Regions from separate parts of the Silvania sp. genome, predicted to be linked through region 1. Evidence: predicted binding sites of a transcription regulator. Region 1 holds the regulator's gene; the other holds the start of a gene.
What was found. Region 1 encodes PurR, which represses purine synthesis genes. Its sites were predicted from a motif close to CANGCAAACGTTTGCNTG; they were not measured.

Region 1 (4,363 bases):
CCCAGCTGCAGGGTGTTCTGCAGAGCCGCCGCGCTGCCGGTGGCCTGCGGGAAGGGACGCAGGGCCTGCGCCACCACAATTGGGTAGATCGCGCCGTTGGCCACCGCCATCAGGCAGAAAGGCACCAGCAGCGGAGCCAGACCCACGCCCGGGATAAACCCAACCGCCCAGGTTGCGATGACGCTGAGCGCATACAGGCCCAGCAGCCACGGCAGCATCTGAGGTCCTTGCCATTTTTGCAGCGCGGCGCGACAGCCGTAACCGCCAATCAGGAAGGCGATGGTTTGCGGCACGTAGCTGAGGCCGATTGCGGCCGGGCTATAGCCCATTTCGCTGAGGATAAACGGCGAGCCGGTCAGCCAGGCGAAGAAGCTTGCCGAACAGGCGGCGTAGATCAGCACGTTACCGCTATAAACACGTGAGCGCAGCAGCGATAAAAAGGTGACGCGAGATTCTGCGGGCGCTTTCGCCGTCGCAGGCTTCAGGCTAAAGGCCGGGATCATCAGCACCAGGGCGATAACGAACAGCACGGCAAAAATTGACTGCCAGTCAAAATGGGCGAGGATCCAGCTGCCGAGCAGCGGCGCCAGCGCCGGAGAAAGCCCGACCAGCGGCATAATGGTGGCGAAGATGCGGTTAACGCGCGAGGCCGGATAGTAATCGGTTACCAGCGCCTGCCAGGTGACCGCCGCAGCGCACACCCCGACCGCCTGAATAAAGCGCAGCACCAGCAGCCAGGTCGCTTCGCGGACCCACAGCATCCCCAGACAGCCGAGGGCAAAAATGGCCAGCCCGGCCAGCAGAATCGGTTTGCGTCCGAAGCGATCGGACAGCGGTCCCCACAGCAGTTGCGCAAAGGCAAAGCCTGCCAGGAACAGGCTCAGGCTGGCGCTGATGGCCGCCGCCGGGGTTTGCAAATCTTCCTGCATGACCGCAAAAGCGGGCAGGTACATGTCAGTTGCCAGGAAGCCGAGCACGCTCAGCCCGGCAAGCCAGACTAAAAATCCTTTCCCAGGTATCACTGTGTTTATTCTCCGTTATAGGTGCAGGTGTCATTGCCGCAGAGTGTAGGCAGTGCAATCCGGCTTGTGAAACGCTAATATTTGGCTGTTGCATTCAAAAATTTTGCAGGCAGAAAATGTGGTCAGAATATTCTCTAGAAGTGGTGGATGCCGTCGCGCGCAACGGCAGTTTTAGCGGTGCAGCGCAGGAGCTGCACCGGGTGCCTTCTGCCATCAGCTATACGGTGCGTCAGCTGGAGGAGTGGCTGGCGGTGCCGCTGTTTGAACGGCGTCACCGGGATGTGGAGCTGACGCCCGCCGGGGTGTGGTTTCTCAAGGAGGGGCGATCTGTTATCAAAAAAATGCAGATCACCCGAGAACAGTGTCAGCAGATTGCCAACGGCTGGCGAGGCCATCTGTCGATTGCGGTGGATAATATTGTGCGCCCCGAGCGCACCCGGCAGATGATCGTTGATTTCTATCGTCACTTTTCTGACGTGGAGCTGCGGGTGTCCCAGGAGGTCTTCAATGGCGTCTGGGATGCGCTGGCGGACGGCAGGGTCGAGATGGCGATCGGTGCGACCCAGGCTATCCCGGTAGGGGGGCGCTATGCGTTTCGCGATATGGGCACCCTGAGCTGGAACTGCGTGGTGGCCAGCCACCATCCGCTGGCCGCGATGGCAGGGCCGCTCAGCGATGATACTTTGCGCAACTGGCCATCGCTGGTGCGGGAAGATACCTCACGTTCGTTGCCGAAGCGCATCACCTGGCTGCTGGATAATCAGCGGCGGATCGTGACCCCGGACTGGGAGTCGTCAGCGTCCTGTCTCTCTGCCGGACTGTGCGTGGGGATGGTACCGGCGCACGTCGCCCGACCGTGGATTGACAGTGGCAAGTGGGTGGCGCTGTCGCTGGAAAATCCCTTCCCGGATGCCGCCTGCTGCCTGACCTGGCAGCAAAACGATATCTCTCCGGCCCTGGCGTGGCTGCTGGCGTATCTCGGCGATAGCGAAACGATGAATAAGGAATGGCTGCGGGAGCCAGAGGGGCTGGCTCCCGGGGAGGATTAACGGCGGTAGTCGCGGAAAGGACCATCCGCGACCGAGCGGCGTTCGATCAGACGCGGATGCACTTCAATGGAGTGTGACTCTTCGCGCTTGCTGACAATACGATCCAGCAACATATTGAAGGCCGTCTCCCCCAGCGAATCTTTCGGCTGGTGGATGGTGGTCAGCGCCGGCGTAAAGAAGCGCGCGTTGCGCACGTTATCATAGCCGATCAGCGAAATATCCTGCGGGACGCGCAGGCCCATTTCGTCGGCGGCGCACAGCGCGCCCATCGCCATAATATCCCCGCCGCAGAATATCGCCGTCGGACGCGGGCTCTGGGAGAGGATCTGCTGCATCGCGCGGTAGCCGGATTCCGGCTCAAAGTCGCCCTGCACAATCCAGTTTTCCGGCACAGTGATCAGCGTCTCTTCCATCGCTTTCATAAAGCCTGCCAGTCGACCGGCGCCGGTGTTGCGCTCCAGCGGCCCTGGAATCACGCCAATTTCGCGGTGGCCGCGTTCGATCAGATACCGACCGGCCATATACCCGCCTTCAAAGGCGTTATCGATTACCGAGTCGGTAAAGTCGGCTTTGGCTTCGCCCCAGTCCATCACCACCATCGGAATATTGCGATACTCCTCCAGCATATTGAGCAGCGATTCCGGGTATTCGGAACACATCACCAGCAGGCCATCAACGCGCTTTTGCGCCATCATCGACAGATAGGCCCGCTGTTTCTCGAGGCTGTTCCAGGCGTTGCCCAGAATCAGGGTGTAGCCTTTCTGGAAGCAATTCTTCTCTACGGCTTCAATAATTTCAGCAAAATAGGGCGCTTCGCTGCTGGTCGCCAGTAAGCCGATTGTCTTGGTGTGATTCACTTTCAGGCTGCGGGCCACGGCGCTTGGAGAATAGTGCAGCTCTTTAATCGCCGCCCAGACGTTGTTGCGCGTCTCTTCCGCGACAAAGCGCGTTTTGTTAATCACATGTGATACGGTTGTAGTGGAAACGTTTGCGCGTTTCGCCACGTCTTTAATTGTTGCCATCAGATGTCACTCCAGACCATATCTAAGCTCCTGAAAAACCAATAGGTAAACGTTTGCCTTCACTCGCCCTAATTGCGCAATTTGAATTGCGGTACGCCGGGAAAACGACACAGGACGTCAGGAGGGGGTCAATGGCCGGTACGCTAATAAATTTAGCGTGGAATTTTGGCTGATCTTGACCAAAAGGGGAAGAACAAAAACGGTAATCCACCTAAAACCCGCAAGATTTTTGCTGTGAACTGTGTAAAAATGAGCAAGCTCACTCTTCATGGGGTGATTAAAAGGAGAAAAATTGATGAGTACCGATCTTAAGTTTTCGCTGGTTACGACCGTTATTGTCCTGAGTTTGATCGTGGCGAGTGCTTTCACTGCTGCGCTGCACTGATCGATACGGGGGAGCCTGCTCTCCCTCGTTTCTCCTGGCTGATTGTTACGCCTCCTGCAATAATCTTTTGCCAAAATGTAAACTTCTCATTTTTTGTGATTGATGTCATGCTTTCGCCTTCATTGTTCTGTGTCGCGTGACGACACGGTGTCTGGAGTTGAAGTATGAAAATCAATTTTCCCCTGCTGGCCCTGGCGATTGGTGCATTTGGCATTGGCACCACTGAATTCTCCCCGATGGGATTGTTACCGGTCATCGCCCGGGGTGTGGATGTTTCTATTCCCGCCGCAGGAATGCTGATCAGTGCCTATGCCATCGGTGTGATGGTGGGGGCACCGCTGATGACGCTTCTCCTGTCGCATCGTGGCCGTCGTAATGCGCTGATCTTCCTGATGGCGATTTTTACCGTTGGTAACGTGCTGTCGGCCCTCGCGCCGGATTACACCACCCTGATGCTGTCCCGCATCCTCACCAGCCTGAACCACGGGGCCTTCTTTGGCTTGGGCTCAGTGGTGGCTGCAAGCGTGGTGCCTAAACATAAGCAGGCGAGCGCAGTGGCTACCATGTTTATGGGGCTGACGATTGCCAATATTGGCGGCGTCCCGGCGGCGACGTGGATGGGCGAAGTGATTGGCTGGCGGATGTCGTTCCTTGCGACTGCGGGGCTTGGCGTGGTGGCGATGATCGCGCTGTTCTTCTCGTTGCCGAAAGGCGGGGCGGGTGAAAAGCCGGAGGTGCGCAAAGAGTTGGCGGTGCTGATGCGCCCGCAGGTGCTGTCTGCGTTGCTGACCACGGTGCTGGGCGCCGGGGCAATGTTTACCCTCTATACCTATATTTCGCCGGTGCTGCACGACATCAACCAGGCGACCCCGGCCTTTGTCACTG
Region 2 (4,363 bases), on a different contig from region 1:
TTTGCCCGGTAATGTGCCCATCGTGCGCTGAAGTGCATACTTACGATAACATTGACCTGTAGACTTGATCATAATGGACAAATTCGACGCTAATCGCCGCAAGTTGTTGGCATTAGGGGGTATTGCGCTGGGCGCTGCCATTATTCCGACGCCAGCGTTTGCCACCCTCTCGACCCCTCGACCACGTATTTTGACTCTCAATAACCTGCATACCGGTGAGTCTCTTAAAGCCGAGTTTTTTGATGGCAAAGGCTATATTCAGGATGAGTTAGCCAGGCTGAACCATTTTTTCCGTGATTTTCGCGCGAATAAAATTAAAGCCATCGATCCAGGATTATTTGACCAGCTGTTCCGCCTGCAAGGCCTGCTGGGAACCCGCAAACCGGTCCAGCTCGTCTCCGGGTATCGTTCCCTGGATACCAATAATGAATTGCGCGCCCACAGCCGCGGGGTAGCCAAAAAAAGCTACCACACCAAGGGGCAGGCAATGGATTTTCATATTGAAGGCGTTTCGTTAGCCAATGTTCGCAAAGCTGCGTTATCTATGCGCGCAGGTGGTGTAGGATATTACCCACGTAGCAACTTTGTGCATATTGATACCGGGCCGACGCGGCACTGGTAATAACAAATCAGGAGCAGTATGAACTATCGTATTATTCCGGTCACCGCCTTCGCTCAGAACTGTTCGCTTATCTGGTGTGAACAAACCAAACTCGCTGCCCTGGTCGATCCGGGTGGCGATGCAGACAAAATCAAACAGGAAGTCGCTGCCGCTGGCGTGACCTTAATGCAGATTTTACTGACCCACGGTCATCTCGATCATGTGGGCGCGGCGGCAGAGCTGGCGCAACATTATGGTGTGCCGGTAATTGGCCCGGAAAAAGAGGATGAGTTCTGGCTGCAGGGGTTACCTTCCCAAAGCCGCATGTTCGGTCTTGATGAGTGTCTCCCGCTGACGCCCGATCGCTGGCTGAACGAAGGTGAGAGCGTTAATGTCGGCAATGTGACGCTACAGGTACTGCATTGTCCGGGGCACACGCCGGGCCATATCGTTTTCTTTGATGACCAGTCGCGTCTGCTGATCTCCGGCGACGTGATCTTCAAAGGCGGGGTAGGGCGCAGCGATTTTCCGCGCGGCGACCATGTTCAGCTGATCCGCTCGATCAAAGACAAATTATTGCCGCTTGGCGATGATGTGACGTTTCTGGCGGGGCATGGCCCGATGTCGACGCTGGGGCACGAGCGTTTACACAACCCGTTCCTGCAGGATGAAATGCCGGTCTGGTAAAAACGAATTAAAAAAGCCTGCATATGCAGGCTTTTTTGTGTCTGATGGCGATATTACAGCACAGCTACAATCGCTTCGCACAGCGGCGCCATGTTATCTGGCGTCATGCCTGCCACGTTCACACGACCGGAGGCCACCGCGTACACGCCAAACTCTTCACGCAGACGCAGAACCTGTTCTTTGGTCAGGCCGCTGAATGAGAACATGCCGTTCTGTTTGATGATGAAGCTAAAGTCGCGATCCGCGCCTTTTTCCGCCAGGGTGTTCACGAACAGCAGACGCATGCGCTGAATGCGCTGACGCATGTCGTTCAGTTCCTGTTCCCAGATGGCGCGCAGGGCGTCGTTGCTGAGAATAGTGGCAACCACTGACGCGCCGTGTGCTGGCGGGTTGGAGTAGTTAGCACGAATCACGGATTTCATCTGGCTGAATGCGCGATCCACGGTTTGCTCGTCAGATGCCACCAGCGTACAGGCGCCTACGCGCTCGTTGTAGAGGCCGAAGTTCTTGGAGTAGGAGCTGGCAACAATCAGCTCTTTATGCAGCGCGGCGAACGCGCGCAGGCCTTCTGCATCTTCTTCCAGACCACGGGCAAAGCCCTGATAGGCGAAGTCGAACAGCGGCAGCCAGCCTTTTTCAACTGACAGTTTTGCCAGCTGTTCCCACTGCTCCAGCGTCGGATCGATACCGGTTGGGTTATGGCAGCAGCCGTGGAACAGCACCACATCACCCGCCTGCGCTTCGCTCAGGCTGGCCAGCAGGCCGTCAAAGTCCAGAGTGTGGTTCACCGCGTCATAGTAGGCGTATTCACGCACTTCCAGACCCGCTGAGTTAAAGACGCTTTTGTGGTTTGGCCAGCTTGGGTTGCTCACCCAGATGGTTTTAACGTCGGTGTTTTTAGCCAGGAAATCCGCCGCCACGCGCAGCGCACCGGTACCGCCAGGGGTTTGTGCCGTGCGGGCACGTTTATCGCTAATGATCGCGTTGTCTTTGCCGAACAGCAGCTCCTGAGTGCAGCGACCAAATTCCGGGATACCATCGATGCCAAGGTAGTTTTTGGTGTTTTCGTTTTCCAGCAAGAACTGCTCGGCTTTTTTAACGCTGGTCAGCACCGGGGTTTTGCCGGTTTCATCTTTATAGACACCAATACCCAGGTTGATTTTTCCAGGGCGGTCATCGGCACGAAACAGATCGGCCAGGCCCAGAATAGGGTCGGCAGGGGCGGCGGTAATGTTCTCAAACATGACGAAGTTCCATTGTGATTACAGAAGTGAAATCCGCTATCAGGTTAACGATAGTTTTACAAAATGCCAACCGTTTGCGACGAAAAGCGTGCGGCTTTTCAAAAGTCGCCACTTTTTGCTTTCGGACATAAAAAAACAGGGCCGAAGCCCTGTTTATTAGACATATAACAAAGTGGTGTACTGATTAGAACTGGTAAACGATACCCACAGTAGCCTGGTCGTCGGTAGACAGGCCAGCAGCTTCGGTGTATGCGCTGTCGTCCAGCAGGTTGAATTTGTACGCTGCGTACACGTTCATGTTCTTGTTGAAGTAGTACCAGGAACCCAGCTCGATGTATTTAACCAGATCTTCGTTGCCGCCAGAGAAGCCGCCACGTGCTTTCAGGTCTTTACCTTGAGACTGGACGTAGCCCAGGGAAGGACGCAGACCGAAGTCGAACTGGTACTGTACAACCGCTTCCAGGTTGTCAGTTTTGTTAGCGAAGTTGTTGTCAGCTTCACGAGTCATATTGTAGGTCTGAGCGTAAGAAACTGCAGCATAGATGTTGTTCGCATCATATTTAACAGCAGTTGCCCATGCTTCAGCGCGGCTGCCGCCAGCGCTTGCCCATGCAGCGGAGTTACCTGCTGCAACCTGCTCGTCGGTACGGTCAGCAGTTTCATAACCTGCTACCAGCGCGAAGCCTTCGCCGAAATCGTACTGTGCGGAGGTGCTGAAGCCTTCGCCGTTACCTTTCGCGCCGTTACCCGCACGGCCCAGAGTGATCTGGCCCTGGTCGTTTACGCTTGGAGCAACAACGTTGCTGCGCTCGTTTTTACCCTGATACTGCAGAGCCAGGCTCAGGCCATCAACCAGACCGAAGAAGTTGCTGTTACGGTAAGTCAGCAGGCCAGCAGAACGACCGTTCATGAAGTTGTCGGTAGCAACCCAGGAGTCGCCGCCCCATACAACGAACATATCGGTGTAAGCGCCGACGTCGTAGATTGCGCCGTAGTTACGGCCGTAGTCGATAGAACCTGCATCACCAAAGTTCAGACCCGCGAATGCCAGACGGGTGTTGGTGCTCTGAGCGCCTTCAGCGCTAGAGGCGTTCATGTTGTATTCCCAGTGACCGTAACCAGTCAGCTGGTCGTTGATCTGGGTTTCGCCTTTGAAGCCGATACGCGCATAGGTGCTGTCGGAGTTATCGGAGTGACCAGTGGTGGTCCAGCCGTGCTCGCCTACTGCTTTACCGTAGAAGTCCAGCTTGTTAGCGTTTTTGTTATAGATTTCTGCTGCGTTAGCTGCACCGGCTGCCAGCAGGGCAGGGATAACCACTGCCAGGATATTGCGCTTCATCATTATTTATTACCCTCATTGGTTTTTTTATGACACTCGCCACTGCCGTCAATAAATTCTGTCAATAAATATTTCCGGAACTATTGATGAGAGTTTGGTGTCTTTATGTATCTGACAGGCATCTTTCCATTCAAATAACCGTTTCGCTAGCCTGAAAGTGCTACAAACATCAAGAATCAGTTACAAGAAGAAAATATGTGTAACAAAACATGTATTTTAAGGAACTTTGTGAACTATCTCAAACTTCGGCGTTGAGTGGCGAAAATTAAACCTCCTCCATTTCTATCTATATGAATTGCTTATAATAATTTTAGATAACATCTTTTTTTATGGCGCGAACCATTAGCATACTGTTTTTCTTATTTCTGATTATGGACTTCTGGATAGCCAGGTATTTGACTGATAATTGTGCTAAAGCTTAAGAAAAGCATTAGGCGCAATAATAATACGGTTTATTTTTTGTTCAGAGATATTTCATGGAAACACTGCGTA

Region 2: the regulator PurR is predicted to act here: its motif matches at 2,596-2,613, upstream of ACRDD5_RS20290 (amino acid aminotransferase).

The regions. Positions count from the first base shown of each region.
Region 1 covers NZ_JBOGBT010000046.1:40,642-45,004, reverse strand. The annotation lists gene punC (purine nucleoside transporter PunC) at 1-1,022, opposite strand, end outside; gene punR (DNA-binding transcriptional activator PunR) at 1,139-2,071, shown strand; gene purR (HTH-type transcriptional repressor PurR) at 2,068-3,093, opposite strand; gene ACRDD5_RS10210 (cytochrome bd-I oxidase subunit CydH) at 3,389-3,478, shown strand; gene ACRDD5_RS10205 (MFS transporter) at 3,643-4,363, shown strand, end outside.
Region 2 covers NZ_JBOGBT010000103.1:54,830-59,192, reverse strand. The annotation lists gene ACRDD5_RS20300 (YcbK family protein) at 74-622, shown strand; gene ACRDD5_RS20295 (MBL fold metallo-hydrolase) at 641-1,288, shown strand; gene ACRDD5_RS20290 (amino acid aminotransferase) at 1,342-2,532, opposite strand; gene ACRDD5_RS20285 (porin) at 2,717-3,871, opposite strand.